DNA from 3 places in the Knoellia sp. 3-2P3 genome. Region 3 is predicted to be linked to each of the others. Evidence: riboswitches for the same ligand, from Rfam matches in the RefSeq annotation. Region 3 holds a riboswitch; each other region holds the start of a gene.

Evidence for each region. A riboswitch is a leader RNA that binds a small molecule or an ion and turns the genes downstream of it on or off. The one in region 3 is predicted to bind cyclic di-AMP.
Region 1: another riboswitch for cyclic di-AMP. It lies ahead of P0Y31_RS14575 (C40 family peptidase); the one in region 3 lies ahead of P0Y31_RS04990 (transglycosylase family protein).
Region 2: another riboswitch for cyclic di-AMP. It lies ahead of P0Y31_RS14710 (C40 family peptidase); the one in region 3 lies ahead of P0Y31_RS04990 (transglycosylase family protein).

What each region holds. Positions count from the first base shown of each region.
Region 1 is NZ_JARGZE010000005.1:37,190-47,036, forward strand. Features, by position in the region: gene P0Y31_RS14545 (SDR family NAD(P)-dependent oxidoreductase) at 1-632, opposite strand, end outside; gene P0Y31_RS14550 (hypothetical protein) at 629-1,372, opposite strand; gene P0Y31_RS14555 (PGPGW domain-containing protein) at 1,480-1,881, shown strand; gene P0Y31_RS14560 (MFS transporter) at 1,937-3,139, shown strand; gene P0Y31_RS14565 (deoxyribodipyrimidine photo-lyase) at 3,109-4,455, opposite strand; gene P0Y31_RS14570 (metal-dependent transcriptional regulator) at 4,475-5,170, shown strand; cyclic di-AMP (ydaO/yuaA leader) riboswitch at 5,320-5,513, shown strand; gene P0Y31_RS14575 (C40 family peptidase) at 5,517-6,248, shown strand; gene P0Y31_RS14580 (DUF305 domain-containing protein) at 6,356-7,072, opposite strand; gene P0Y31_RS14585 (DsbA family oxidoreductase) at 7,142-7,822, shown strand; gene P0Y31_RS14590 (ionic transporter y4hA) at 7,843-8,940, opposite strand; gene P0Y31_RS14595 (DUF3817 domain-containing protein) at 9,009-9,359, opposite strand; gene P0Y31_RS14600 (CBS domain-containing protein) at 9,453-9,847, opposite strand, start outside.
Region 2 is NZ_JARGZE010000005.1:61,177-71,023, reverse strand. Features, by position in the region: gene P0Y31_RS14765 (TIGR02391 family protein) at 1-173, opposite strand, end outside; gene P0Y31_RS14760 (helix-turn-helix transcriptional regulator) at 724-1,242, shown strand; gene P0Y31_RS14755 (hypothetical protein) at 1,366-1,566, shown strand; gene P0Y31_RS14750 (LLM class flavin-dependent oxidoreductase) at 1,755-2,276, shown strand; gene P0Y31_RS14745 (hypothetical protein) at 2,430-2,672, shown strand; gene P0Y31_RS14740 (YegP family protein) at 3,427-3,609, opposite strand; gene P0Y31_RS14735 (VOC family protein) at 3,769-4,488, opposite strand; gene P0Y31_RS14730 (hypothetical protein) at 4,511-4,918, opposite strand; gene P0Y31_RS14725 (hypothetical protein) at 5,032-5,229, shown strand; gene P0Y31_RS14720 (adenylate/guanylate cyclase domain-containing protein) at 5,323-6,147, shown strand; gene P0Y31_RS14715 (hypothetical protein) at 6,164-6,394, opposite strand; gene P0Y31_RS14710 (C40 family peptidase) at 6,522-7,004, opposite strand; cyclic di-AMP (ydaO/yuaA leader) riboswitch at 7,012-7,177, opposite strand; gene P0Y31_RS14705 (putative immunity protein) at 7,460-7,894, opposite strand; gene P0Y31_RS14700 (hypothetical protein) at 7,904-8,422, opposite strand; gene P0Y31_RS14695 (hypothetical protein) at 8,662-8,976, shown strand; gene P0Y31_RS14690 (glutaredoxin domain-containing protein) at 9,036-9,503, shown strand; gene P0Y31_RS14685 (DsrE/DsrF/DrsH-like family protein) at 9,591-9,847, opposite strand, start outside.
Region 3 is NZ_JARGZE010000001.1:1,028,968-1,038,814, forward strand. Features, by position in the region: gene P0Y31_RS04980 (serine/threonine-protein kinase) at 1-150, shown strand, start outside; gene P0Y31_RS04985 (threonine/serine exporter family protein) at 161-1,669, shown strand; cyclic di-AMP (ydaO/yuaA leader) riboswitch at 1,872-2,051, shown strand; gene P0Y31_RS04990 (transglycosylase family protein) at 2,061-2,786, shown strand; tRNA gene P0Y31_RS04995 (tRNA-Thr) at 2,948-3,020, shown strand; gene P0Y31_RS05000 (GAF and ANTAR domain-containing protein) at 3,140-3,847, opposite strand; gene P0Y31_RS05005 (hypothetical protein) at 3,943-4,146, opposite strand; gene P0Y31_RS05010 (hypothetical protein) at 4,155-4,556, opposite strand; gene P0Y31_RS05015 (hypothetical protein) at 4,825-5,088, opposite strand; gene P0Y31_RS05020 (hypothetical protein) at 5,246-5,479, shown strand; gene P0Y31_RS05025 (CapA family protein) at 5,533-6,663, shown strand; gene P0Y31_RS05030 (FUSC family protein) at 6,728-7,744, shown strand; gene P0Y31_RS05035 (GNAT family N-acetyltransferase) at 7,752-8,171, opposite strand; gene P0Y31_RS05040 (MATE family efflux transporter) at 8,198-9,652, opposite strand.

The DNA of each region.
Region 1 (9,847 bases), on a different contig from region 3:
GCGACGAGCGGCTGGGGCACACCGGCATACACGGCCTCAGCGCGCTCCCGGTCGCCACGGAACCGGGTCAGCGAGAAGCCTTCGGTGCGCACCATGCCGGGCGCGATCTCGGTGACCCGCACCGGCTGGTCGACCAGCTCGAGGCGCAGGGTCTCGGTCATCACGGCCAGGGCGTGCTTGGCGGCGGTGTAGCCACCGCCTCCCTCGTATGCCGTGCGGCCGGCAATCGAGCCGACGTTGACGATGATCCCCTCGCCGCCGGCCTTGAGGGCCGGCAGGAGGGCCTGGGTGACCTGCAGGGTGCCGATGACGTTGACCTCGTACATCGCCCGCCAGTCCTCCACCCGGGCCTCCTCGACCGACTCGAGGCCGAAGGCGCCGCCGGCGTTGTTGACGAGCACGTCGAGCCGGTCGCCCACAGCGTCGGCGAGGCGCTGCACGTCGGCGGGGTCGGTCACGTCGCACACGACGGCCACGCCGCCGATCTCGTCGGCCAGGGGCTCGATGCGCTGCGGCCGGCGGGCGGCGCAGAGCACCTCGAAGCCGGCGGCGGCCAGCTGGCGGGCGGTGGCCTCGCCGATGCCGCTGCTGGCGCCGGTGACGACGGCGGTCTTCCTGGGGGCGGCACTCACGGGGTGCTCCTCGGGTTGTCCCGGACGGGCCGGACGGCGGCGGGGTCGATGGCGATCCAGGTGGCGTCGGCGTGCGCGAGCAGCGTGCCGTTGGCGGCATACAGGGCGGTGCCGCACCAGTGCTTGCGGCCCTCGCTGCCGCGCGCCCAGGCCATCACCACGTGCTCCTCGCCGACCGCGGGAAGGCGGTCGACCTCGGCGGTCATGGTGCCGAGCACCATCGGGCGCCCGCCGACCCCGAGGGCCCACGCGCCGGGGCAGTCGAGGGCCGCCCACACGATCTCGGGGGTCGCCTCGGTGGGCACCCAGGCGGCGGCGTGCACGCCCTCACGGCCGGGCAGGGCGCCGGGACGCAGGCAGAGGGCGTCGCCGGGGTCGCGCTCGGTGCCGCACGAGAAGCAGGTGGGGAAAGGGTGGTCGTGCAGCCCGGCATACGACGGTGCGACCGACAGCGCCTCGGCAAAGGTGACGGCGGCCGGCAGCCCGGAGCGGGTCAGGGCGGGGGCGGGCTGGCCCGAGGCCACCGGCACGTCGCCGTCGACGACCTCGACCGCGCCGGCCATGCCTCGAAGCACCTGCATGGGGTGGTCGAGCGGCGGAGGGGTGCGCAGTCGCACGGAGACCGCGGGGAGCTCCTCGCTCGTCGGCACCAGTGTGGCCAGGTGCCCGCTGGTCCACCCCCCGTTGCCGGACTCGGGCGGGCCGCAGAACCGGGCGGGGACGGTGAAGGTCTCGGTCACGCCGCCGACGCTAGCCAACGCCGCCGGGCCACGCTCAGGTGGCTCACAGGAACACCCCTCACCATGGGGGGTCGGCCACTGCCTCCACCCACCCCTTCGGGAGCCCCATGCACCACCCCTCACTGCCGCCGCGCGCCCAGCGCCTGCTCAGCCGCGTCGACGCCTGGTCGAGCCGTGGGCGGGTGCGCGCGGTGACGGTGCGCGTCGGTGTGACGGTGCTCGGCCCGCTCGTGGTGCTGGCCGGGCTGGCGATGCTCGTGCTCCCGGGGCCCGGCCTGGTCGTCATCGCGCTCGGCCTCGCCCTGCTCGCGCTCGAGCACGACTGGGCCCGTCGGGTGCTGCATGTCGGCGGTCGCGGCCTCTCCCGTGCCCGCCGGGCGGCGCTCCCCGCGGGCGGTTCGCGTGGTCGCCGGGCGCTGGGCGTCCTGGCCACCGGCGGCGTGCTCGTCCTGACCACGGCCCTGACCGCCGCGGCCACGACCTACCTCGGATCGGTGACGCTGCTCTGACCCCGGGCGGCAGGTCGGCGGGCCCCGGTGCGCAGCCGAGGGCGACAATGGCGCGGTGCCCGTCGCCGAGGAGTCCTTCCGCCTGAGCCGGATCGCCGTCCCGGCCTTCGGGCCGACCGTGCTGGCCTCCCTCGGCCACGGCGCCGTCCTGCCCGTCCTCGCCCTGACGGCCCGCGACCTCCGCGCGTCGGTGGGGATGGCGGCGCTGACGGTCGCCCTGCTCGGGGTGGGGCAGCTCGCCGCTGCCCTCCCGTCGGGGGCGCTCGCTGCGCGCATCGGCGAGCGGCGGGCGCTGATGGTGGCGGCCGCCGTCGAGGGCGCCGCGATGACGGCAGCGCTGTTCGCCGGGGCCGTGTGGGTGCTGGCCGCGGCGGTCCTGGCCCTGGGCATGGCAGGGGCCCTGTTCAACCTCGCCCGGCAGGCCTACCTGACCGAGGTGGTGCCGGTGTCGATGCGGGCCCGGGCGCTCTCCACGCTCGGCGGCGTGCACCGCATCGGTCTGTTCGTGGGTCCCTTCGTGGGCGCCGCGGTGGTGTCGTGGTGGGACCTCAGGGCTGCGTATGCCGTGGCCGTGGCGGCGAGCGCCGCAGCCTTCCTCCTCGTGCTGGTGCTGCCCGACCTGACGGCGGGCCACGAGCGCGCCACGGCGGCCGGCCCGCGCCGCTCGGTGGGCTCGGTGCTCGTCGAGCACCGCCGCACCCTCGTGACGCTGGGGTCCGGCGTGCTCACCATCGCCGCCGCCCGCGGCGCCCGCACGTCGCTGCTGCCGCTGTGGGCCGAGCACATCGGGCTGAGCGCCACCGACACCGCACTGGTCTTCGGCATCGCGGGCGGGCTCGACATGCTGCTCTTCTACCCGGCCGGCGCGGTGATGGACCGCTTCGGCCGGGTCTGGGTCGCCGTGCCCACCGTCGTCGTGCTCGGCCTCGGCATGGCGGCCCTCCCGCTCACGTCGTCGATGCCGTCCCTCACGGTCGTGGCCCTCCTCATGGCGCTGGGCAACGGCATCGGGTCGGGCATCGTCATGACGCTCGGCGCCGACGCCGCGCCACCGGACGCGCGCCCGCAGTTCCTGGGCGGGTGGCGGCTCTTCGTCGACTCCGGCATCGCCGGCGGGCCACTGCTGGTCAGCGCGATCACGGTCGTCGCACCGCTGGCCGCGGCCTGCGTGGTGCTGGGCGGCGTCGCCCTCGCCGGCGGCGCCTGGCTCGCCCGCTGGGTGCCGCACTACGACCCGGTGCGGCGGGCCTCCTCGTAGCGGCGCAGGGCCTCCTCGCGCTCGGCCCGGTGGTCGACGATCCGCTCCGGGTAGCCCTGCGCGTAACCGTCGTCGTGCTCCCACGGCTCGTGGGCGGCCTTGCCCTCGAGGTGGCGCAGCTCGGGCACCCACCGCCGCACGTAGTCACCGTCCGGGTCGAACTTCAGGCCCTGGCTGACCGGGTTGAACACGCGGAAGTACGGCGCCGCGTCGGTGCCCGTGCCGGCCACCCACTGCCAGCCGTGGTTGTTGCTGGCGACGTCGCCGTCGCGCAGGTGGGCGAGGAAGTGCCGGGCGCCCTCCGGCCACCAGATGTGCAGGTCCTTGACGAGGAAGCTGGCGGTGATCATCCGCACCCGGTTGTGCATCCACCCCTCGGCGAGCAGCTGCCGCATGCCGGCGTCGACCATCGGGTAGCCGGTCTCGCCGCGCTGCCACGCCTCGAGGGGCTTGTGTGCCCGGGAGTACCTCATCGACGACAGGGCCGGCTTGAGGTCGTGCCAGGCCGACTCCGGGTGGTGCCACAGCACGTCGGCGTAGAACTCCCGCCAGCACAGCTCGTTGGTGTAGGTCCGCGCCGCCGTCGAGCGCGCCCCCTCGTGCGCGGCGATGTCGGCCAGCAGGGTGCGCGGGTGCAGCTCGCCGTACTTCAGCGGCACCGACATCCGGCTGGTGCTGTCGAGGTCGGGCCGGTCGCGCTCGCCGTCGTAGTCGCCGAGGTGCTGGTCGAGCCACCGCTTCCAGCGGCGCCGGGCGGACTCCTCGCCCGCGCCCTCGACGGCCGGCCCCTCCGGGATGCCCTCGGAGTCGGCGCGCGCCCAGCGCAGCCCGCGCGGCATGGGGGCGGGAGCCGGCCAGCCGTGCGCCCGCCACGCCTTCGAGAACGGCGTGAAGACCTGGTATGCCGTGCCGTCCGCCTTCGTCAGCGTGCCCGGGCCCACGGCATACGGCGTGCCGGTGGCCACCAGCGAGCGGCCGTCGCGCTCGAGGCGGCGGCGGACCCGCTCGTCGCGGCGGCGGCCGTAGGGCGTCGACTCCGCGGTGACGTGCACCGTGTCGGCGCCCACCTCGTCGGCGACGGCGGCGACGACCTGCTCGGGCCGGCCCCGGCGCACCACGAGGTGGCCGTCCATCGCGTCGTCGAGGGCGCGCAGCGAGGCGAGCAGGTGGTCGCGCCGCGGGGTGGCCCGGTCGACGAGGCGCGGGTCGAGGACGAACAGCGGCAGCACCGTGTCGCCGGCGTCGGCTGCTGCCGTCAGGGCGGGGTGGTCGCGCATGCGAAGATCACGTCTCACCCACACGACGGTGACGGTCATGAATGAGAGGCTAGGGGCTGTGACGGACCTGATCGACACGACCGAGATGTACCTGCGGACGATCTACGAGCTCGTCGAGGAGGGCATCGTCCCCCTCCGTGCCCGGATCGCCGAGCGTCTCGGCCACTCGGGTCCGACCGTGTCGCAGACCGTGGCCCGCATGCAGCGCGACGGCCTCCTGACCCTCTCGGGCGACCGCCACCTCGAGCTCACCGACGAGGGCCGGCTCATCGCCACCCGGGTCATGCGCAAGCACCGCCTGGCCGAGCGACTGCTGGTCGACGTCATCGGCCTCGAGTGGGAGTACGTCCACGAGGAGGCATGCCGCTGGGAGCACGTCATGTCCGAGCGGGTCGAGCGCAAGATCCTCGCGATGATCGGCGACCACCGCGAGTCGCCCTACGGCAACCCCATCCCCGGTCTCGACGAGCTCGGCGAGGAGCCCAACGAGGAGTTCCGGGTGGGGGTGAAGAGCCTGGCCGAGCTGGCCCTGCCCGACACCGCGACGGTGCTGGTGCGCCGCATCGGCGAGCCGGTGCAGGTCGACCACGAGGCCCTCAGCCTGCTCACCTCGGCCGGCCTGCTCCCGGGGCAGCGCGTCGACGTCCGCCGCGAGGACGGGCGCGTCATCGCCGTCCGGGAGGGCGCTGCGGAGTCGACCGGCGTCTCGCTGCCCCACGACGTCGCCCAGCACGTCTTCGCCGCCGTCGTCTGAGCTTTTCCGGCCCGGTGAGGGTCGTTTAGTGCGTTCTCCTGCTGTTGCATGAACTCGCCGTGACCGCAGTGTGACATTCGGTTTGCCCGTTGTGTACCGTGTCGGGGTCCTCCACCCCCCTGGGAGGACGGCTCGAAGCGGATCGCCTAGTCCTGTCACCGCCGAAGGTCTCAGCACACCGCTTGGCAGGAGCGGGGGACCCACTTCTGGGCGGCCCTGGTGCCGTCCTCGGGGTGAAGCCCTCACCGCGAGCGCCCGCTAGGACGGGTGGCAGACGGCAGGGCCGGGTGAAACCAACCTCCACCCGAACCCGACAGCTCACCTCGTAGGCGCTGGAGGTTCAACCGTGTCACATCACGCTGGGCGCCACCGTGCGCAAGGCCGTTTCAACCCCCTGTCCGAGCTGACCGACATCGTGGCGAAGTCCGCCGAGCCGGCCGTCAAGACCTCGGCCGTCCTCGCCGCCTCCGGTGGCCTCGTCGCCGCGTTCGCGATCCCCTCGCAGGCCGCGCCGGCCGAGAAGCCCAAGACCGGCTCGGCCGCCGCGCCGGTGGCGGTCAAGGCGCCCGAGGCCGCTGCGCCGGTCGCCCAGGACGCCTTCGGCGTCATCGGCTTCACGGCCACCGCGAAGCCCAGGCCGAAGCCGGCCCCCCGCCCGGAGCCCGCGCCCGAGCCGCAGCCCCAGCCGGAGCGCACCGAGCAGGCCGCCAGCCGCTCGGTCGAGCGGGCGCCGCTCAAGCCCGCAGCGGGCGGCATCCTCGGGATCGCCGCGCAGTACCAGGGCATCATGTACCACTACGGCGGCACGTCGCCCGAGACCGGCTTCGACTGCTCGGGCTACACCCAGTACGTCTTCCGCCAGATCGGGATCGACCTGCCCCGCACCGCCGAGGAGCAGCGCCAGGCCGTGACGCCGGTCTCCGACCCGCAGCCGGGCGACCTCGTGTTCTTCGGCGCCCCCGCCCACCACATGGGCATCTACGCCGGCGACGGCAAGATGTGGGACTCCCCGCGCACCGGCAAGGCTGTCGACCTGCGCGACATCTGGTCCTCCGACGTCACCTACGGACGTCCCTGACGGCTGACCTCCACGACGCCTCGCGGAACCGCCGAGGGCCCCCGACCACGTGGTCGGGGGCCGTCGCGTACGCCGGGCCGGAGCGCCGCGCAGGTGCTCGTTCGCTCCTAGTTCGCGCGCTCGTCCTTCATGGCCTTCATCTGCGCGATCTCGGCGGTCTGGGACTCGACTATGGACTGCGCCAGCTTCTTCGCCTCGGCGTTGGCGCCCTTGTCGAGCTCGGTGCGGGACATGGCGATCGCCCCCTCGTGGTGCTCGATCATCATGACCAGCCACATGCCCTCGAACCCGATGCCCTCGATCGCGTCGAGGTCGTCGAGCTCCTGCTGGGTCATCATCCCCATGCCGGAGTGGCCCATGTGGCCGCCGCCCTCGGGCACCGGCTGACCCCAGCCGGCCAGCCACCCCGACATCTGGTCGATCTCCGGCTTCTGCGCGGCCTTGATGGCCTTGGCGAGCGCGACGAACTCGTCGGTCCCACCGTGGGCGAGCGCCATGTCGGCCATGACCAGGGCCTGCTGGTGGTGCGGGACCATGCCCGCGGCGAAGTCGATGTCGGCCTGGTTGTGGGGTCCGGCGGCAGGGGTGCCGGCGGTGGCCGAGCCGGTCGCGCCGGGAGCGCTCGTCGTCGGCTGGACGCTGGGGGAGCCGCCGGCCGTCGCCGTGGTCGACGACATCATCGCGCCGTGATCGCCCATGGGCGTCGTGTCGTCGTCCCCGCAGGCGGCCAGGACGGTGGCAGCGGCAATCACGACAAGCACCGAGGCGGCAGACCGCCGCGCGTGCCGCGGCTGGGGCAGGTGGGTCCGGAGCGGTGGCTTCATGCCGTCATCGTAGGCAGGAGCGTCCTTTGGCCCCGGGCCCGACCCGCGCGTCCGTGTGAGGATGGGCCCATGAGCGAGGTGGAGATCGAGGTGTGGGTGGACGTCGTCTGCCCGTGGTCCTACATCGGCAAGCGGCGGCTCGAGCAGGCCATCGCGGAGAGCGCCCAGCCGTCCGAGGTGACGGTGACCTACCACGCGTTCGAGCTGGACCCGGGCAAGCCAGCCGGTGAGGGCGTCCTGGTGGTCGAGCGGCTGGCCCACCGGCACAGCACCAACCTCGACGAGGCCCGGCGCATGGTCGAGCGGGCCGCGATCATCGGCCGGCCGGACGGCATCGACATGGACATCGACGCCCAGGTCGACGCCAACTCCTTCGACGCCCACCGCCTGGTGGCCCTGGGCCTGGTGCAGGGTGGCCCCGCGCTGCAGGCGGCGGTGCTCGAGCGCCTGTTCAGCGCCCACTTCAGCGAGGGCAAGTCGATCGACGACCACGAGGCCCTGCAGCGGCTCGCGGGCGAGGCCGGGCTCGACGGGCGCCGGGTCGCGGCCGTGCTCGCCGGTCGCGACTACGCCGACAAGGTGCGCGCCGACGAACAGGAGGCTGCCGAGCTCGGCGTCACCGCCGTGCCGTTCTTCGTCGCCAACCGCCAGGTCGCCCTGACCGGGGCACACTCCGTCGGGGTGCTCGGCAAGCTCATCACCGCCGCCCTCGAGGGTGAGCACGAGCCGGCCGGCCAGTCCTCGATCTGACCACGCGGCCCGGCTCGGGCTCAGGGGGCGATGGCGAGGAACACGAAGGCGGCCAGCAGCACGAGGTGCACGCCGCCCTGCAGCCGCGTCGCCCGGCCGGGCACCACAGTCAGCACGCTGACCACCACGGTGAGGGCGAGCAGCACCATCTGGGTCGGGCCGAGGCCCAGCAGCAGGGGTCCGTCGAGCCAGATCGTGGCGACGGCGATGGCGGGGATGGTCAGGCCGATGCTGGCCATGGCCGAGCCGAGCCCGAGGTTGAGGCTGGTCTGGAGGCGGTTGCGGCTCGCCGCCCGCACCGCTGCCAGCGTCTCGGGCGCCAGCACCAGCAGGGCGATCACGACACCGACGAAGGACTGCGGCAGCCCGGCCGCGGCAACCGCCGACTCGATCGCCGGCGACTCGACCTTGGCCAGGCCGACCACCGCCACCAGCGAGAGCAGCAGCAGGCCGAGGCTGGTGTACGCCTCGCGGTTCGTGGGCGGCTCTGCGTGCTCGTCGTCGAGCGGCATGCCCTCGGCGGAGACCGGCAGGAAGAAGTCGCGGTGGCGCACCGTCTGCGTCGAGACGAACATGCCGTAGAGGGCGAGCGAGGCCACCGCGGCGAACGTCAGCTGGGCGCCCGAGAACTCCGGGCCGGCTTCGCTGGTGGTGAAGGTCGGCACCACCATGGTCAGGACGGCGAGCGTGGTCACCGTGGCCAGTGCGGCGCCTGCGCCCTCGGCGTTGAAGGTGACCAGCCCGTGGCGGCGCGCCCCGACGAAGAGGCTGAGGCCCACGATGCCGTTGCAGGTGATCATCACGGCGGCGAAGACGGTGTCCCGCGCCAGCGAGGAGGTGTCCTTGCCCCCCGAGATCATCAGGGTGACGATCAGCGCCACCTCGATGACGGTCACCGCCACGGCCAGGACGAGCGACCCGAACGGCTCCCCGACCCGGTGCGCCACCACCTCCGCGTGGTGCACCGACGCCAGCACCGCGGCGGCGAGCAGGGCCGCCACGACCACCACGATGGGGGTGTTGAGGCCGCGTCCCCAGGTCAGTGCCAGGGCGACGAGGGCCCCGAAGGGCGCCAGGGTCGTCCAGGTGAGCAGGGGGCTGGTCGTTCGCGCGGCCATGCCTCAGCATTTCAGACGAGGCCGGTATGCCGGGTGGCCGGCCGGCTGGGTCGGGGTGTTACCGCGTGCTACAGCCCACGCGAGTACCCCGACCCGCGGAGGGGGTGGCCGGTGCTCGGCCCGAGCCGGCCGGTCCGCGCGGCCCACACCTCGAAGGCAGCGGTCGCGAACGGCGGCACGGCCGCGACGAGCCCGAGCAGGAGCGTGCCCCACGACCAGCGGCGCACCCGGGCGACCGCCAGGGTGAGCAGGCCGTAGAGCACGAAGATCCCGCCGTGGATCGGGCCGAACACCTTCACGCCCAGCTCGCCGGCGTCCGTCAGGTACTTGGCGTACATGCCCGCCAGCAGCCCGGCCCAGGAGACTGCCTCGGCGAAGGCGACGACACGGAACAGGGTGATGAGGCGGGAGGAACGCATGGACACAGAGGGTAGGCCGGGTGGCGGCGGACACGGAAAACCGGCCCGTGCGCACGGTGGCACCGAGCCGGCATACCGGGCAGTGGGTGGCGGTCAGGGTCGGGCGAAGACGTGCTCCACGAATTTGCTCAGGTGGGCGTCGTCGAGGTGCTGCGCGAGGTCGGCCTCGCTGATCATGCCCACGAGCCGGTGGTCCTGGATCACGGGCATGCGCTTGACCTGCTCGCGGCCCATGAGGTCGACGATGGCCTCCATGTCGGTGTCGGCCTCGACGTAGGTGACGTGGCCCTGCGCGAGCTCGGCGGCGGTGCACGAGCCGAGGTCCTTGCCCTCCGCCACCGCCTTGATGACGATGTCGCGGTCGGTGATGATGCCGTGCAGCTTCTGGTCGTTCCCGCAGATCGGCAGGGCGCCGACGCCCAGGTCGCGCATCATCTGCGCGGCCTCCAGCAGGGTCTGGTCCTCACCGATGCAGGTCGCACCGGTGT
Region 2 (9,847 bases), on a different contig from region 3:
GAGTTGTCATCCAGTTTCTTCACCAGGTGGTGACCGGCGCCCAGAGAGCGCGCAACGACGCCCCTCACGCGGCTCTTCCAACCTTCACCGAAGTCATCGGCGTACATACCTGACGGGTTAGAAGCCTCATCCTTTAATTCCTGCAACTTCTGGATGGCAAGAGCGGGGCGCATGTCCGAAGTCTGCCACTGTGCTCCGACATGCACGTGCTGCGCTCCGAATCCAGCAAACCTAATGAGCGACGCTTGGGCAGTCCACGTTAGAGACAGCGCCACCGGTGGAACTACTGCCCAAGCTGTCGACACATCGTGAGCACTTTCCTTACTGGCTCAAGCGCGGCTTCGCCGCGGATCGCGCGGGGCCCCGCGATGGGGACCCCCGCGCTCCGGGCGCTTCGCGCCCTACGCGCACCCCCATCGCACCCCGCGCGTCCAGGTACAGCAAAGGAGCGCCCCAACCAGGGAGCGCTCCTTTGACTCGCACACGTGTCTCAGACGGCCTTGCGTTCCGCCAGCCTCCGTGCGACCTCTGCGGCCACCGCCTGCGCAGCCACTTTGCCCAGCCCGACCACGACCGGGTGCTTCACGATGTTGATTACAACTTGCCCCATGACCGTCCCCTTCATCCTCGGGCTTCTTCGGTGCCCGTTGAGTACCAGCATAGGCCCTATTCCTGCCGCAGGGCAAGCGAGGCACGCCCTGAGTAAGGCCTATACTGGCACCCATGGAGGCCTCTGAGCGTAAGACCCTAGGCGATGTCATCCGTTCTCTCCGTGAGGCGAGTGGCATGACTAGGCCTGAGCTGGCCAAGACAGCCGGCGTAGGCGTCGACATGGTCGCGAAGGTTGAGCAGGGCGCGAAGGCGCCATCGGCCAAGACCTTGCGCGGGCTTGCAACCGCCCTAGGAGTGGAGCCCATTGAGCTATCAAGTCGAGCTGCGACCTGGGCCGCGCTGTCTGCAGACAAGACCGCCCCAGCCGACGCGCTTCGACGCGTAGCACTCGGCGCCACGGCGGGCCCGTTCCGGTCAGTTGCAGTATCGAACACCCAACTCCGCGCGTATCGAGGCATCAAAGCGATAGCCGGGATAGCCGCCACCCTCAAGCCGTCCTTGGAAGACGTTGATCGCCGGCAGGTCGAGGATGCGCTGCGGGCACTGCTCGAGGAGCGACTTAGGAGCGCAGAGACCACCATCGAGCTCCTACACCTGGCCCAGGCCCTCGAGGACGAGTCGGGTGCCTGACGACGCCGCCGACCCTGCGCTCCACTCTCCGCCATGGGGTCGGCGCCTAGCTCTGGTCGTCCGTTTGGCCAGTCGCCGCAGAAGCGCCTGCTCGGCGGCGAGGTTCTTTCTACGATCTGCGCCATGAGCGAGAAGCTTCGGCCCTGCAAGTCCTGCGGCCACCAGGTGTCGAAGAAGGCTGCTACTTGCCCCTCCTGCGGGCGCCACAACCCCGGCGGCGGCGTGTCCGCCCAAGTGGTCATCCTGACCGGCATTCTGGGCGCGGCCCTCGCTGTCTTCATCATTTCTCAGGCTTATGGGGCGGCTCAAATGGCCGGGCTCTAGCCAAGCCTTCGGCCTCGGCCCTAGAAGGTGCCTGAGAGGTACCCGTAGGTTCGAAACGAGCCGCAACACCCTCGTATAGAGGAGCGTCAAACCGGTTGTCGCGCAACGGTTTCTCGAAGACCGCGACGCTAGGGCCGGACTCCTAAAGCGGGTGTCGCAGGTTCGAATCCTGCCGGGGGCACCACCACATTTCCCGAAGGTCGGCCGCCAATCCAGTCGTCCCGGTTAGCGAGCGATTCGAACGCCTGGAGGAGACGGTCCAGATCTGCCTGCAAATGTGGGGCGAGGACAACGGGCCGTACAGGGGCAAGCACTACCAGCTCGAGGAGACCATCTGCGTGCCGGCACCCCTCGGCTCGCGACGCCCCATGGTCATGATCGGCGGAGGCGGGGAGAAGAAGACACTCCTGCTGGTGGCCCGATACGGCGACGCCTGCAACGTCTTCGCCCGCAGTGTCGACGAGGTGGGCCGCAAGCTGCAGGTCCTGCGCGGACACTGCGACACCGAGGGCACGGACTTCGCCACCATCCGCAAGACCGTCATGTTCAGCCGACCCCTGCTGAAGGACCTCGACGGCTTCCCGGCCGAGGCCGAGGCCTACGCCAGACTCGGGGTTGCCGAGATCCAGGTGCTCCCCGACCGTCACCCGGTCGAGTTCACCGAGCAGATCCTCAGCCAAGTCGCGCCCCGGCTTGCGACGCTGTCCTGAGCCCCAACCCCATGTACTCAAGGGTGGCCAGCCTTGACCGGGCCACCCCGGCCGGGCTCCCCTGCTCCGACTTCGGGCTGGGGGCTTCCTGTTGTCCCAGCCACAACCGCGAGATCGCCGGCATTCGGACGGCGGGCTGAGCACAATGTCGGCATGGAGCCGATGAAGCCACTGCAGGAGGCGGCGAGCCCACCTGTCGGGTCATGGCGGCCCAGTCGGCGCCGAGCCGCCATGGAGGTTGCGCTGTCGGCCGGCTGGATCGCCCTCGCCACGGCGTTCCTGCATCGGGACGGCTTCAGCTGGCTGGCTGTCCTGACCCTCATCGTCGCGGCCATCAACCTTGGCTCGTGGTTGGGTGATGTGCGTGGCAGGCGTGAGGGCTCGACGAGTCCTTGAATGGAAGCACGCTCGAACTCAGCCAGTCACCTCAGAGTCGGGCGCGAGACCGGTCCGCCGCTGGTACTGACGCCCATGCAGATGCAGATCACCCCGAGCGTCGGCATCTCCGGCGTCCACATCGGAGACACTCGCGCCGCCGTCGAGGCGACAGCGGCACCGTGAAGCTCGTCGAGGTCTTCCACGGACAAGGTCGCAACGAGGTCTTCCTGGACGACATCCAGCTCACCTCTCGCCTCACGGACGAAGTCGAGCCGACCTGAAATGTACGACACCGAGGATGGGAACCTCGGCGTGCAATGTGTCGGGGTCGCGCCAGCCTCGTACTGGAGCGAGTGAAAGGTGCCCCCGCCGACGGACCCTGCCGGGAACGAAGCCATCTCGACACGGCTGGCCAGGACCTACGATGCCCGCATGCCGGCCAGGAGTGACAGCCACCCACCAGCCTTGTCCGTTCCGTCGCGGCGATGGCTGATGGCGTTCGGTGTGGCTCTCGTCCTCGTCCTCCCGATGCTGAACCGCGGCTGGGGATCGTGGCTGGCTGCCTTTCTCGCGGGGCTTGTGATCAGTGAGCTCTTGCGGCGTGACCTCCGTATTCCTGGTCGGAGTCGTCGAGGGACAGCGGATGATGTGGTGGCGCCACCGAGCAGCGGTCAACACTCCGGCTAGGTGTCCGCGAAAGGTACCCTCAGGCTCCGAGACAGCGCGCCGCGTGCAGTTCCCCCACTGCTCACGTGCGACCCAGCGGAGTGTGTCAGTCCGTCTGGTCGTCCACCGTCGCGGTGCCGGCGTTCTTCTTCACCGACTCGATTCCGCCCATCGCAGCAGCCTTGGTCTCATAGGCCTCGCCGACCGCGATCACCTGGCCATTGCTCGCCTTGAGTCGAAAGCGGAACTTGCCCCCGGAGTCCTTGTAGAGCTCGAACTTCCCTGCCATTGCTCTGCCCTTCTGCTGGACCAACACAACCCGGCTTCTCGAAGGTAGAGGAGGCCGGTCCCCCGCGGCAGGCTGTTCCTGAAACAGCGCCCTGCCCCGCCGCCGACCCCTACGACGCTGAGGGAGCTCGGCGTGGTCCTTGGGCGCCAGGGCTGATCCTCACGACCGCGCTGGCAGCACGCAGAACTCGTTGCCGGACGGGTCCGCGTAGAGCCGCCATGGCAGCTCGCCCCATTCCGGGTGGAGCTCGCGGCCGCCGCGCTCGGCGATGCCTGCCGCGACGGCGTCGGGGTCATCTCCGGTCTCAAGCCGGATGTCGAGGTGCAGCCGGTTCTTGGTCTCCCCCTTGGGCGCTGGCTCGGGGCACAGCTCCAGAAGGGGACCGCGCAGCGACGGGTGGCGCAGGGACCGGGGTGCGACGCCGACCGCGTCGGTCCAGCCGGTCAGCCAGGACCAGAACTCCGCGTCCCTGTCCGGCTCGGCACAGTCGAGCGGGAGCGCCGCAATGGGTCCGGTGTCGGCATACGCCGCTCGATCCTCCATGACGCAGCAGGGGTTGCCCTCAGGGTCGGCGAGAACCACCCAGGGGACATCGCGCTGACCGATGTCGAGGTGTCGTGCGCCCAGCCCGAGCAGCCGCTGGACCACCTCGGACTGGCGGGCCCCGCCCAAGAGGTCCAGGTGGAGTCTCAGCGGCTCGGATGGCCGCTCGGGGACGCGCTGGAAGCACAGGTCGAGCACCGGTCCGCCCTCGATGGTGAGCCGCGTCTCGAAGCCATCCGGCTCGTCGGTCAGCCGCTCGCCGCCGACCACCGCCTCCCAGAACCGGCCCAGCCGCTGCGGGTCGACGGCATCCATGACGAGGTTCTCCAGGAACATGCACCCACCGTAGGGCCGGGACTCATGGGGCCTGTTCCAGCCCCGGGATCACTCCCACGAAGAGCACGAGGCCCACGAACACCGTCAGTGCTCCAGCCCCCACAGCCATAAAGCTTGCGCGCGGCGGCCCCGACTGTCCCACTGCCCGCCCGGAGTAGGCCATACCGAGCGCCACACCGCACGCGTAGAGCGCCAGTCCAGCCCACGAGGCGGCCACCCCGACCACCACCGCCCGGCCGAACGGAGCCCAGTCGTCCAGCTCCCGCCACCACTGCGTCGCCGACCACTGTCCGCTCCCGGACAGCGCGACCAGCACGACGCTCGACGACACGACGCCCGCAACGATGGACACCACCACCGAACGCGACGTCCCCGGGGGCGGCGGCGGGTCGCTTGCCACCCCGAGCGCCTTCCTCAGCTGACCAGTCACGCCATCTCCTCCACCAGGCCCGAGGCGAGCATTGTGGCCGCAAAGTGAAGCTGGCCGAGGCGTGTTCGGCCATTCGGAACCGCGCCACCTCGCCAGATGACACCATCGACCGCATGCGCAGGGGGGACGTCGCAGGCGTGGGCGCCGTCGCCGTGGTGCTCGGGTTCCTCCTCCTCACGGGGGTGGAGGAGGTCGGCCCGGGGGCGGCGGTCCTCGGGCTGCTGCTGGTCCCCGTGGGCTTCCTGCTGCTCTGGGAGTCCTGGTCATCTGGCCCCGCGACGGCCCAGTCGCCCAACGGCCGAGACCAGTAACGCCGACACCCTCGACCGGGAGGGGAGCGAGCGGCCCGACCGAACCCGGCAAGGGCCTGCCGGGCCGGACCCTGCCGGCGTACATTCGATGGCATGGCCGACAAGGGCCACCAGTGGACACCAGACGAGGTCCGCGCGTTCATGCGCGGCGAGAGTCCCGAGTTCGCCCGGGAGCGCCGCCGGTTCATGCGGATCCCCGCCAACCCGCGCTGCAAGCTGTGCCTCGCACCGTTCGGGGGCGTCGGCGGCGTCATGTTCAAGGCCGCCGGCTTCGGCCGCTCCCCCGGCAACCCCTCGATGTGCGTGAAGTGCCAGAAGGTGCTGCGAGACCAGGGCCTGACGGGGGTCGAGATCCCGGTGACGCTGCTCTTCTCCGACGTCCGCGGCTCCACGGCGCTCGGCGAGCGGATGCGCCCCAGCGAGTTCAAGGACTTCCTCGACCGCTTCTACCGCCTGGCCACCGACGCGATCGTGCACAACGACGGCCTCGTCGACAAGATCGTCGGTGACGAGGTCATCGGCCTGTTCTTCGGCGGGATCAGCGGGCCGAACCACGCAGGTGCCGCGATCGCCGCCGCGACGGAGCTGGCCGACCGGACCAGCCGCCCCAACGCCTCACCCATGGGGCCGATCCCCGCCGGCACTGCCGTTCACACCGGCGACGCGTTCGTGGGGTCCACCGGCCCGGAGGGAATGGTCCACGACTTCACGGCGCTCGGCGACCCCGTCAACACCACCGCCCGGCTGGCGTCACTGGCCTGTGCCGGAGAGGTCATCGTCAGCGTGGCCGCCGCCGAGGCCTCCGGCACCAACATCGAGGGCCTCGAGCGCCGCAGGGTGGAGCTCCGCGGCCGCTCCGCCTCGCTCGAGGTCGTCGTGCTCCGGGCAGCCCAGGCCGGGATGGCGGCGCGCTCCTGACGGCGGTGGCCCGCCGTCAGGAGCCGCGCTTCTCCCGCGCCCGTCGCTCCCGGTCGAGCCGGGCACGGCGGGCTACCGCGACCTTGTCGGCCCGCTCCTGCTCGAGGCGCCGCACCGGGTCGTTGTGCTCGTCGAGCTGCGCCGGGCCGTAGATCTGGTAGCCGAGGTGCTTGATCCGGTAGATGATCCGGTACCGGATCGAGAGACCTTCACGGTCCGCCTTCGCCACCACTGCTCCGATCGCCACTGCCTGCTGCCTGCTGCCTGCTGCCTGCTGCCTGCTGCCTGCTGCCTGCTGCCTGCTGCCTCCACACCCACACTAGGCGTGTTGAGGCGTGCTCGGGCCGGCGATCCGATCAGCGGACCCGGCGACGTCAGCGGACCCGGGCGAACGTGACGGCCGACGTCCAGAGCCTGACCTTCGAGACGACCTTGCCGGGTCGCGGCGAGTGCCAGATGTAGCCGCTGCCGGCGTAGATCCCGACGTGGTAGATGCTGCGGGACCCGCCGAAGAACACGAGGTCGCCGGGGCGGGCACTCGTGCGCGGGATCTTGATCGTGGCGTCGTACTGCTGCTGGGCGGTGCGAGGCAGGCGCCTGCCGACCTTGCCGTAGACGTACATCGTCAGTCCGGAGCAGTCGAAGCCGGTGCTGGGGCTTGCCCCACCCCAGGTGTAGCGAATTCCGCTGAGGGAAGCGGCGACTCGCACTGCCTGGTAGCTGACCGAGGCGGGGACGGCGGCCTCCGCCCGTTGGGTGGACGAGGGGGCGACGAGCAGGCCGGCTGCGAGGAACAGGGCCATGAGGAGGGATGCCGCGCGGGCGGGCAGGGGGATGCGCAGGGTGGATGTGAGCATGGGGCGGCCAATCTTTCGGATCCGCCTGCGAAGAGTGACCTGTCGGGTTCGGGCGCCGAAAGATGGCCCGGCCGCAATGCGGCTTCACCCCAAGGGACCTCACGACCTCGACGGCCGGGGCCCCGCACTGCCTGGGTTCTCCGCCCCCACCACGGTCAGGGTGCTGCTGGCTTGTCGCCCGCGCGAGTGGTGGGGTTCGGCGTCCGCGCGGACCGCCCCACCTGATGGTGGGGACTGTGAAGCCCTCTGGGGGCGAGTCCTCGGCGCCCTGCCGTCTGCCTGGTGGGCCGGGAGTGGCGTCGAGGCTTGGCGCCAGAGACTAGTTCGAACGAACTAGTCACTGCCAGAGGCAATCCGCCCGATTGGCCCCATTCATCCGCAATCTCGGAGCAAATTCAGCCATTTGGCGTAGGGACCTCGTACAGGCGTCGTAGGTGCGCCGTCGCCGCCCCTCGTCAGGCGGGGAAGGCCACCCGCTCCAGGCCCCGGGGTACGCGCGCGTGCTGCCACCGTCGCTCCGCCGCCGAAGCAGCCGGGTCCGCCACTCCCGCCAGGCTGGCCGCGGTCGCTGCGTACGTCGCGGCGTGCGACGCGTGACGCGTGGCGTGTGCCGTCGCCGCCGCATGCCCGGCCGCCCGTGCCGCGGCGCGGGCAGCGGGACCTTCCGCCCGCCGGGCCGCGGCGTGCGCCGCGAGGGCAGCCGCGGCGGCCTCGCCCGTCCTGATCTCTCCCGCCGCCCAGGCGCGTGCAGCCCGCACTGCCCTGCGCGGTCGGTCGTCCCCGGGGCAGGCCCGCTCGAAGACGGGCAGCACGTGCTCGGCGCAGTCGGCTGCCCAGCGCGCCAGGGAACTGCGCCCCTGCCCGTCCAACCGTGCTGCAACCTTTCCCATCACGACCCCCTAGTGCGCGAACCGGCTTGCGCGAGAGGAGGACTGCTCAGCGGAGCCTGTGAGAGCGGCCAGCAGGAACAGCACCCCGGAGACCACCGCAGGAACGAGGACGAGCGCGATGGACAGCGGTCGGGCCCACTGGTCCCCTGCGCCGACCATGCTCAGCACCAGGGGCACGACGACGATGGCGAGCAGCAGTGCCCCGGCCTCGGCCGGACGCGAGAGGCCCAGCACCGCGAGCGCCACCCCCACGAGCAGCACGAGCACCAGCCCTACCGGGCCGTTCTGGTCCTCCCAGTCGGACCAGCGCCGGTAGTCGAGCAGCTGCAGGACGCCGAAGGCGATGGGCGCCAGGCTGACCACGGCGAGGACGGGCACGGCCACCGAGGGGCGCAGCCACGCCAGCAGACAGAGCAACCCGAGGGGCACCCCCACCGCGGCGATCAGGCCGATCGCCTTCCAACCACCCACATCGGTGACCGTGTAACCCACGAGCATCAGCGACGTGAAGCCGCCGAACGTAGCCATCACCGCGAACCCTGCCCACCTCAGCGCTGACATCGACAACACCTCCCTCTTTCCACGGTGGGCGTCCGATTCCTTTGCCCACCAGAGCCGTTGGTCCCGCTGTGGCTGAAGGTGACGGGGCACCGGCCCACACGGGGACGGGGGGACCAACGCCTCTGACCGGCCGTGGGCCCCTCGCACAGGCTGGGGGGTGGAAGGGCGAGGGCCGCCCCTCCGGCGCCACCCCGAGGAGGGAACCGATGACCGAGCACGGCATGGCCGTGACGACCCACACCACCGAGATGCGCCAGATCCGTGAGGCGAACACGGCCCTGGCGCGAGGCGCGCACCCGACCGCGCGGTCGATCGGCCTCCGCACCGGCTTCGCCGACGGCGCGGTGCTCTTGCGGCTCAGGCCGGTCGGCCCGCCGTCCTACCCCTACGTCTACGGCGTGTTCACCGGCGACGAGCGTCGGCACCACGACGGCCGCGCGGTGTCCGTCGAGCTGCACACGGCACAGCTGCGGGCGATCAGCGCACAGCTGCACCTGCGCGGGCACACCTGGGGCGTCTGACACCCCGCGGAGCCGGGCCGCGGTGCCGGCGACGCACCGCCGGCGGCTACCGTTGCCGCATGCCCGCCCCTCCCCCACCGCCCCGCACGAGGTCGTCGACCGTGCGGCACTGGTGGCTCCCCGGCTGGGTGGCGGCCGTCGCCGTGCTCCTGCCGGTCCTGACCGCGCCACCCTCGGTGTCCGACCTGGCCGTGTCGGCGGCCATGCTCGTCGCCGCGTGGGTGCTCTCGCCGCGGTTCTTCCCCGCGTCACCGGGCGACCACGAGGCGCGACGCCTCGCCGAGGAGACCGGCGCACCGGTCATCTACTGGCGCCCCGGGTGCAGCTACTGCCTGCGCCTGCGCCTGGCCCTCGGTCGTCTGGGCAGCCGCGCGGTGTGGGTCGACGTCAGCTCGGACCCTGCGGCGTCCGCCCGGGTGCGCGCGGCGAGTGGCGGCAACGAGACGGTGCCCACGGTCTTCGTCGACGGCTCGGCGGCGGTGAACCCGCGCCCGGCCTGGGTGCGCGAGCGCCTGCGGTCGCGGTGACCGCACAGGTATGCCGTGCCGTAACCCCGTCGGGGACCGCACGGCATACCCGCCCCGCACCGGTCGTTGCCGGCGCGCGCCGCCTCCCTAGATGAAGAGCAGCTGAGCGCCCTCGGTCATCTCGATGAAGTCGCTGGCGCTGATGATGGCCTCGACCTCCTCGTAGAGGTCCTCCTCGGTGAGGTGGTTCATGTCGGCCGACATGCGGCAGGCCCACAGGTGGCCCCCGGAGGCGACGATCTGCTCGAGGAACTCCGGCACCTCGGGAACGTCGAGCTCGGCGATCGACTTCTTCAGCTTTGAGGTCGCCATGTGCGTGATGCCCGGGAGCCCTCCCAGGCCCT
Region 3 (9,847 bases):
GGCGCCCGGGGCGCAAAGGTGGCGGTGGTGCTGGGCCTGGTGGTGGCGGCCGGGCTCGCCCTGTGGTCCTACCAGCGCGCCGGCGCGCCCTTGTGGTGGCCGTGGCAGGCGCCCTCGGAGATCTGGGCAGGGGTGGGCCCACGCCGATGACGAGCCGCCGATGACGGATCTTGCCGAGGGCCCTGCCGGTCAGTCGAGCCTGCCGGAGCGGCGGGCCCTGCCGCGCCGGCCGCGGGTGCCGCGTGGCCTGTGGCGCGGCGAGGAGCTCACCGAGACCCTGCCGATCGCCGACTCCCTGCGCCTGACGCCCTACCGCAACCCCCGCGTGCTCGCCGCCGCCGCGGAGGAGCGGGAGGCCCGGGCCTCGCTCGACCTGGCGCTGCGGGTGGGCGAGCTGATGCTGCGCTGTGGGGCGGGCGCGCCGCAGGTGGAGTCGAGCGTCACCGCGGTCGCCGCCGCGGCCGGCCTCGACAACCTCGAGGTCGACATCACCCTGCAGTCGCTGCTCGTCCAGTGCACGACCAGCTCGGGCGGCCAGATCACCATGCTGCGCGTCGTGCGTTCGGCGACGCGCGACTTCGCCCGGCTCGTCGCCGTGCACGAGTTCGTCGAGAACCTCGTGGCCGGCAGCTACGACCGTGAGGCGGCCGCGGCGCGGTTGCGGGAGATCCGGCGGATGCCGCGGTTCTGGCCGCGCTGGGTGGTGCACGGCTCGATGGGGGTGCTGTCCGCCGCGGTCGCGATCATGCTCGGTGCCTCGCTGTTCGCCTCGCTCGTCGCAGGCGTCTCGGCCGTCTTCGTCGACAGCACCGCCCGCAGGCTGGGGGCGCGGGGCCTCCCCGAGTTCTACCAGTGCGCGATCGGCGGGTTCATCGCCACGGCCATCGCGTGGGGCGCGTTCTCCGTGGGGGCGGCCGGCGCGCTGCCGGTGAGCTCGGCCGACTTCGCCTACATCGTGGCAGGCGGCATCGTGGTGCTCCTCCCCGGGCGGACGGTCGCCTCGGCGTTCGAGGACGTCATCTCGGGCTACTCGGTGACGGGAGCCGGCCGCATGTTCGGCGTGCTTCTCACCACGGCGGGCATCATCCTGGGTGTCGCAGCCGCGCTGTCGATGACGCTGAAGCTGACGGCTGCCCTCGACCTGTCGCTGGCCTCGCCCAGCATCCTCGAGCTGAGGGCGACCGATGCGCCGGTGGTGCTCGGTGTGCTCGGGGCCATCGTCGTGGGCCTGGCGGGCGCCGTCTCGCTGCGCTCGCGGCGCGAGCTGGTCCTGCCGACGGGCCTCCTCTGCGGGGCAGGGGTCGGCCTGTCGCTGGTCGTGAGCCTCGTGCCCGGTCTCGGGGCGTTGACGGCAGCGGGCCTGGCCAGCATCGCCCTCGGGTTCGCCGGGCGGCTGGTGGCGCTGCGGATGGGGGCACCGGCCATGGTGCTCGTCGTGCCCGCGTCCTACGGCCTCCTGCCGGGTCTTGCCATCTTCCGCGGCCTCTACGAGATGGTGACGCACGCGTCGGCGGACGCCGGCAGCCTCTCCCTGCAGGGCGGCATCACGACGCTGCTGGGGGCGTTTGCGGTCCTGCTGGCGATCGCCACCGGGACCACGCTCGGGGAGCTCCTCGGCGCGCCGTTCGACCACCGGATGGTCCAGAAACGCCGAGCCCGACGGCGGTGACGTCGCGGCGCGACACCGCGCCAGCGGCATACCCGGTCAAAACCCGCCGAGGCGGGCCGCGAAAAGATCACGAACGGATTACGGCGAACTGCTTGTCGCGATTCGACAACCCCCGGTACCGTCGTCGCTTGGCACCGATTGCCGCCGGGTTCAGCGCGTTTCTCCCGGGTCTCACAACTTCACACAGCACACCCAAGCACGCACACCCGCAGCGCCTAACCTCGTCCGGCGGGTGTTTCGCCGGGAGATCCCCGGGCAGGACGAGGGTGGGGGAACCAACTCGGCCCGCTCCGGCGGGCCTTGGGGTGAAGCCGGTCCGCCGGCCGGGCGCCTGACAGCCCGAACCCGACAGCTCACCTCTTCGGCGCACGTCAGGAGAGGATCCCCGCGCATGTTCTATGCCCCGAAGCACTCCGCTCGGAAGCAGAGTCCCGTCCGCCGGCGCATGGCCGGCGTCGCTGTTGCCGGAGTCGCCACCGTCGGCGCCGGCCTCGCCACCGCCTCCGGCGCCCAGGCCGGCACCGTCTGGGACCGCCTCGCCAGCTGCGAGAGCGGCGGCCGGTGGAACATCAACACCGGCAACGGCTACTACGGCGGCCTGCAGTTCTCGTACAGCACGTGGAAGGCGTTCGGCGGCCAGCGCTACGCCTACACCGCCGACCGCGCGAGCAAGGCCCAGCAGATCCTGGTCGCCCAGAAGGTCCTCCAGGTGCAGGGCCCCGGCGCCTGGCCGCACTGCAGCGTCGTCGCGGGCCTCACCCGCACCAACGGCGGTGCCGTCAACGCGGGCTCGACCGTGGCTGCCTCGCGGTCGAGCGCACGCACCGCGGTCCCGGCCCGCGCCACCAGCTCGGCGGGGACGCTGGCCGTCGACGGCATCCGCGGCCCGCTCACCAACGCCGCCATCGAGCGCTGGGTCGGCGGCTCGGTCAACGGCAGCCTCTCGCGCACCGACATCCAGCGCCTGCAGCGCCGGGTCGGCTCGGCTCCCGACGGCATCATCGGCCCCAAGACGGTGCGCGCCCTGCAGACCACGATCGGCGCACCACGCAACGGCGCCCGCTACCTCGACCGCGACACCGTCCGCGCCCTGCAGCGCTACCTGAACGCTCGCTGACACCTCGCGCGCTGGCCGAACGGGGCCCTGCCCACCTGATGGTGGGCAGGGCCCCGTTCGTGTGCCCCGGTGCGTATGCCGTGCGCCAACCCTGTGGGTTGCGGGCACCGGCGGGTGTGCCGGGTACGATTTCGGCGATCCCGCGGCATCGGTGCGGGCTCGCCGGCGTGGCGCAATTGGCAGCGCACCTGTCTTGTAAACAGGTGGTTAGGGGTTCGAGTCCCCTCGTCGGCTCTGTGTCCTACATCGGCCCTGTGGCCAGCGACGAGGTGATCCCCGTTCCCGCGTGGGACCCGGCCCACCACGGGGCTCCCCCCCGGCTGCTGGTGTGCAGCACCGACCGGCGACGAGGCTCAGCCGAGCTGGTCCCGGTGGGCGGCGTTGATCCTCTCGGCGAGGGCCGCGAGCTTGGTGTTGGTCCGGCTCGAGGCGCTGCGCAGGATGGCGAAGGCCTCCTCGTCATCGACCGAGTGGGCGGCCATCAACAGCCCGACCGCCTTCCCGATCTCACGGTTGCTGTCCAGACCCCGGCGCAGGCTATCGACACTGGCCAGGTGCTCGGCGGCCGCGAGCGCGACCGAGGTGAAGACCGCCAGCATGGCGCCGACGCCGACCGACTCCTCGGTCAGGGCTCCCGGGGTGTCGGAGAAGATGTTCAGGGCTGAGCGTCCGCCGGCCCCCTGCTGGAGCCGGAACCCGAGCATGCCGCGGATCGGCGTCCTGCTCAGGGTGAGCTCGGCGAGGACGGGCCACGTCGCTGACGAGGCGATGTCCTCGTCGCGCTGGACGGATTCCTCGACGATGCTGTCGAGGCACGGCCCCTCCTGTGCCTCGCTCTCCAGGCGGTCCATGAGGCGCGCCACGTCATCACTGGCCGCGAGCGTGCGCAGCCGCATGCCCTTGTCCAGGGTGGAGATGCAGGCGTGATCGGCTCCCGGCACGATGTCGAGCGCTGCGCGGCAGATCGCGTCCAGGACCTCTTGGGAGCTGGATCCGGTGTAGACGAGCTCGGCGAGGGAGGCGAACGCCTCCGTGGACTCGCGGGGGATGGGCTCCTGCATGCGTCCAGTATCTCCGTCCAGCACGGTCGAACTGCGCGGAACCACTCCCTTGGACCCGGACCGTCGAGGACGGCCCGGGTCCAAGGGGGCAGGCACTAGGCAGCCCCTGGCCGGGGCGCGACCGCGGCTACTCCGCAGGGGTCCGTCGGGCCGCTGTCGTCGTGCACGTGGCACGGCTTCTCGGCATGGGCCTCGATGGACACCTGAGCGGTCCACACGTGACCGTGGTTGCAGGCGAACAGCACCTCTCCGCCGCTGACGAAGATGCTCAGGTCGCCATCGTCGTCCGTGTGCTTCATCCGCGTGGTCATGGCGCGGCCGCGGCGTGTGCGCCGTGGGAGCGCGACAACCCGAACGCGTCCGGGTACAACGCCTGGGCCTTGCTCAGCAGGTCCTGCTCGCGGCTGGTGCTCAGCACGCCCTCGAGCTTCTGCTGGGTCCGCTTGACCTCGGTCATGGCTTGGGCGGCCTTGGCCTCGGCATGCTCGCGACCGGCGGCCCCGAACCAGTAGCCGAGCGCGGTGGTGAGCAGCGGCAGCACGACCAGCAGGACGTCCTTGGCCCGCTGGTAGGTGTCGAGCACGTGCCCTTGGCCGTCCCACGTGGGGACCGACGAGATCTGGCCTGCGACGGCCAGGAGCCAGTAGGCGGTGATGACGAAGAGGATTCCCGTGATCATCGCCCTGATGTACATCGCTGTTCTTTCCATGGCACCCCCCTGGTTGCACGCCAAGGCTGCACCTACTTCCGTAGGCCGTAACTCATGCAAATGAATGAGAGACGGTCAATTTTTGGTATCAGTGCCTTCGTTTGAGTTTCTTCCTGTCCTTTTGACGGCTCTTGTGTCGAGAATCCGTCCGGTGGTCGCGGTCGCGCGGAGACGCGGTGCGCGGTGCGGCACAGGTGCGCAGCGCGGCATACACGCAGCCCCTCGAGGAGAAGGCGGGGTGCCCCGGGACCGTGCGTCAGGACGTGCGTCAGTCGAAGCCCAGCGCCCTCGGCAGGTCCGGGCCGAAGCGGCGGACCAGCTCGGCATAGCGCTCGTGCTCCACGGACAGCTCCTCGAGCTCGTCCTCGGTCTCACCCACGTCGGTGTCCACGTGCCGCGTCGGACCCACGCCGGGCTCGATGGAGACCGGCGCGGTCCACGCGTGACCCCTGTCGCAGGCGAAGAGCACGCGGTCCCCGCTGACGAACACGCTGAGCTCGCCGTCGTCGTCGGTGTGCTTCATCGGGGACACCACAGCAGACTGCTCCGCACCACCTCCTGCGCGGATCCAGCAAAATGCGCAGCCACTGTCGCCGCGAGGCGAGCGGGTCTACCCTTGGTCCTGCGGGCGCATGGCCCGTTCGGTCGAGGAGTACTAGGCCGAAGCGCGCAGAACAGGGGAGGTCGTCATGGCGGAGGCAGCCGCGGGAGCCGCTCCCCAGCGCCGCTCCCGACTCCACGACCGTCTGGCCGGTTGGTGGTCGCACTGGCTCGGCCGGCACGCGCCGCTGATGGACGACCCGGGGCTGGGGCGCCTCGACCGCTTCGACGGGGTCGCGCACGGCAGCGAGAGCCCCGCGCGACCTGAGCGTCTCGGCGGGTCCGGGGCTGCCCCGGACCGACCGGGCAGGGGCACCCGCTAGCCGCATGACCTCTGGCCCTGCGCAGGCCCGCGGGGAGCACGTAGTCAGGAGGCATGGCGGCAGGAGGCATGGCGCCGGAGCTCCGACTCGTCCTGGCCGGCGACGTCATGACGGGCCGGGGGATCGACCAGGTGCTGCCCCACCCCGTGCCGCCCGAGCTGCACGAGGACTACGTGCACGATGCCCGCACCTACGTCGCGCTGGCCGAGCGGGTCAACGGAGCGATCCCGCGGGTCGTCGAGCCCACCTGGCCCTGGGGTGAGGCCGTGGTGGCCATGGACGGTTTCGGCCCGGCGGTGCGGGTCCTGAACCTCGAGACCAGCGTCACCGAGAGCGCGGACTGGGCCCGCGGCAAGGCCGTCACCTACCGGATGAGCCCGGCCAACCTCGACGTCGTCGCCGTGGCCCGCGCGGACGTGTGGGCGCTGGCCAACAACCACGTGCTGGACTACGGCCGGTCCGGCCTGCTCGAGACGCTGCGCGTCCTGGCCGGCGCAGGCCTGCGCACGGCCGGTGCCGGGCAGAACGAGCACGACGCCTGGCGGCCGGCCGTCGTCGAGTGCGGCGGAGGCCGGCGGGTGGTCGTGGTCTCGGTCGGCGACACCTCCAGCGGCGTGCCCCCGCAGTGGGCCGCCGGGCCGGGACGGCCGGGTGTGGCGCTGCTGCCCGACCTCGGCCGGGGGACGGCTCACCGGGTGGCCGAGCGGCTGCTCGAGGTCGGCCGCCCCGGTGACCTGCGCGTCGTGTCGATCCACTGGGGAGGCAACTGGGGCTACGAGGTCCCGCACGAGCACCGTCGTTTCGCCCACGCCCTGGTGGACGCCGGGGTGCACGTCGTCCACGGGCACTCCTCGCACCACCCGCGGCCCATCGAGGTCTACCGGGGAGGGCTGGTGCTCTACGGGTGCGGTGACCTGGTCAACGACTACGAGGGCATCGGCGGCTACGAGGCCTACCGCGACGACCTGCGGGCGCTCTACCTGGCGCGCCTCGACGTGGGCACCGCAGGGCTGCTCGGGCTGAGGCTGGTGCCCCTGGTCGTGCGGCGGTTCCGGCTCGAGCGGGCGTCCCTCGACGACGCGCGCTGGCTCGGCGACACCCTCAGCCGGGCCGGGCGCTCCGTGGGGACTGCCCTCGACGTGACCGAGGAGGCGGACGGGCCGGTCCTGGACCTGCGCTGGTGACCGAGGCCCGACTGCCTCTGGACACCTGTGCGAACCTTGAGCTGCCCCCACAGGGAGGAATGCCGTGCCGCGCACAGGTCAGCTCGCGGGCCTCGACCTGCTCCACTTCCGCCCGCACGCCGGCTCGCACCGGGTGGCCCTGCGGGCCGGCATCTGCGTCTTCGTCCCGCTCCTCACCGTGGCACTGCTGGGGCGCCCGGAGTGGTCGATGTACGCCGCGTTCGGCGCCTTCACGTCGCTTTACGGGCGCAACCACGTCCACCTGTCGCGCGCTGCGATGCAGGCGTCGGCCGGAGCGGTGCTGGTGGGCGCCGTGGTGCTCGGGGTGGCCGTGGGAACCCTGCCCAACGCGGCGTGGGTGGCCGTGCCGGTCGCGGCAGCGGTGGCCGCGCTCGCCTCGGTGCTCGCTCGGGCCCAGGACTGGCACCCGCCGGGCTCGCTCTTCGTGGTGTTCGCCTTCGGGGGATGCGCCTCGGTGCCCCACACGTCGGCCGACCTGCGGCCCGCCCTGCTGGTGTCGGGGCTCTCCGCCCTCTTCGCCCTCGCCGTCGGGGCGGTCGGGGGACTCGCCCGCGGTGACCGCGCGCTGCCGTCGCGCGTGCGGCTGCACCGGTCGTGGCTGCCGCTGCAGGACGCCGTGGCCGCAGGGGTCGCCGGTGCCCTCGCCACCGGCTCGGGGATCGGCCACCCCTACTGGGCCACGGTCGCTGCCGTGGCTCCGCTGTCGGCGCGGGGCCTGCGGGGGCAGCTGGCCAGGGGGATCCAGCGGGTGGTGGGCACCCTCCTCGGGCTCGTCACGAGCGCGGTCCTGCTGAGCCTGCACCTGTCGGGGACGGCGCTGCTCGCGGTCATCGCGGCGCTCCAGGTGGGGGCCGAGCTGCTCGTGGGCCGCAACTACGGGGTGGCGATGCTGGCCATCACCCCGCTCGCCCTCCTGATGGGGCAGGCAGCCGAGGAGCAGCCCGTCGACCAGCTCCTGTTCGACCGCGGGGTTGAGACCGTGATCGGCAGCGCCGTGGGCCTGGCCCTCGTCCTGGCCCTTCACCTCCGCCGACGGCGCCGCGGCACCGCGGGCAGGTGAGGCCGGCTCAGCCCCGGCCCGGGCGCAGCACCTGCCACATCCCGACGGTGTTCTCCGCGACGAACCCTTCGCTGGCGTAGAGGCCCTGGCCGTCGGGGGTGGCGAAGAGGCCGACGAAGCAGTCGGCGCCGGCGATCTGCATCACCTGGTCGCGCAGCCGGGCGACGACCTGCCGCCCGAGGCCCCGGCGCTGGTGGTCGGGGTGCACGGCTACGTCCTGGATGTAGAAGTAGAAGGCGCCGTCGCCGACGACCCGGCCCATCGCGACGGGACGGCCGTCGGGGTCGTAGGCGACCACGCCGCACACCGAGCCAGCCAGGGACGCCGGCACCGACTCCCAGTGGAAGTCGTCGTGCCAGCCCACGGCGATCGCGAGCGCGCCGTGCTCCTCCACCGTGGGCACGGCGTCGACGAAGCGGTAGCCCATGTCTCCTCCTTGGACGTCAGGCGGTCTCAGACGCCCGCGGGCATCTCGGCCGGCGGCGTCGGGACGACGCCCTCGGCTGGTGCGGCCACGCTGTCCTCGTCGTGACCGGTGCGGGCGAGCACGTCCCAGCGCAGACGGCGGGCCCGCCACGTGAAGACGGCCAGCTTGGCGATCTCCTCGACGACCCGGGCGACGAACACGCCGAGCACGCCGAGCGGGGTGTGCAGCCCGAGCAGCACCGCGAGGGGCAGGCCGACCACGAAGGCGCCGACCACGTCGCCGATGATCACCCCGCGCACGTCGTTGCCGCTGGGCAGCACGCCGGCGCCGAGGATCATGTTGCGCACCTTGACGACCTGGAACGCCGCGTTGACGGCGATGCCGAGCATGGCCATCGCGCGCACGTCGTCTCCGGCGTCGCGGAACAGCGGCTCGAGCAGGAGCACGCTGGCACCGAAGAGCACGCCGAAGAGGGCTCCGGTGCCGATTCCCGCGCGGGTCAGCCGGTTCACCCACCGGGCCGCCCCGGCGGCGTCGCCCTGGCCGACCGCTCGGCCGACCAGGGTCGTGGTGGCACTCATCAGCCCGATGCTGCCGACGATGAAGACCCCCTCGAGCGTGTGCACGATCTGCGCGGCGGCCAGGGCCTCGTCACCGAGCTGCTGGAACACCACGTTGTAGAGGAACGTGCCGCCGGTCCAGAACAGCTCGGTCACCCCGAGCGGCAGGGCGAGCACGAACAGGGGCGCGACCACCCGACGCCACTCGGCACGGTCGACCGGCAGGCGCCACGACACGACCCCGCGTGAGCCGTAGGCCATCGACACGAGGATGCCGGCCTTGGCCGTGGCGGTCACCAGCGTGGCCCACCCGGCGCCGGCGGCACCGAGGGCCGGAGCCGGCCCGGCACCGGTGACGAGCGTCCAGGCGAGAGCCGAGTTGGCCAGCACCGTGACCGTCGTGGCGACCATCGGGCTGGCCGGCCGCCCCACCGAGCGCAGGACGCCGCTGAGGATGGCGCTCAGCATGGTCGGCAGGGTCGCGAGGGCGATGAGCCGGAAGTAGTCGGTGCCCGCTGCGGCCACCGTCGGCGACGCGCCGGTCAGCGTGAGCAGGTGGTCGGCCCACAGGAACGGCAGCACGGAGGCGGCCAGGCCGAGGGCGCCGGCGACGAGCACGGCGGCGGTGACGGTGTGGTTCACCTCGGTGCGGCGCCCGGCGCCGAAGGCCCGCGCCACCAGGATGCTCACCGACGTCCCCAGGCACCCCAGGGTGATGATGAGGATGAAGGACAGGCTGTTCGCGAAGCCGACCGCCGCGATCGCGGTGGCGCCAAGGGTGCCGACCACGACCTGGTTGACGAAGTTCAGCACCAGCATCAGCACGAACTCCGCGCTCACCGGCACCGCAATCTGCGCGATCTCCCGCCGCGGCGTGACCACGGCCGGGGAGCGGCGCGCGGGCAGGGTGGGGCGGGGCATGGCAGTGCCTTTCAGCGAGAAGGGGGAGAGGCCCGGGACGGACGCCGCCGTTGGCGCCGCGGGCAGGAGAGATGTTACGACCCGTCACCGACGGCCCGACACCGCTTTTCTGTTGGGGGCAGGGTCGGGCCGCGGTGGGCAACGGCAGCGGTATGCCGCGGGGGCACGGCGCGCACACGGCATACCGGTCGTGGG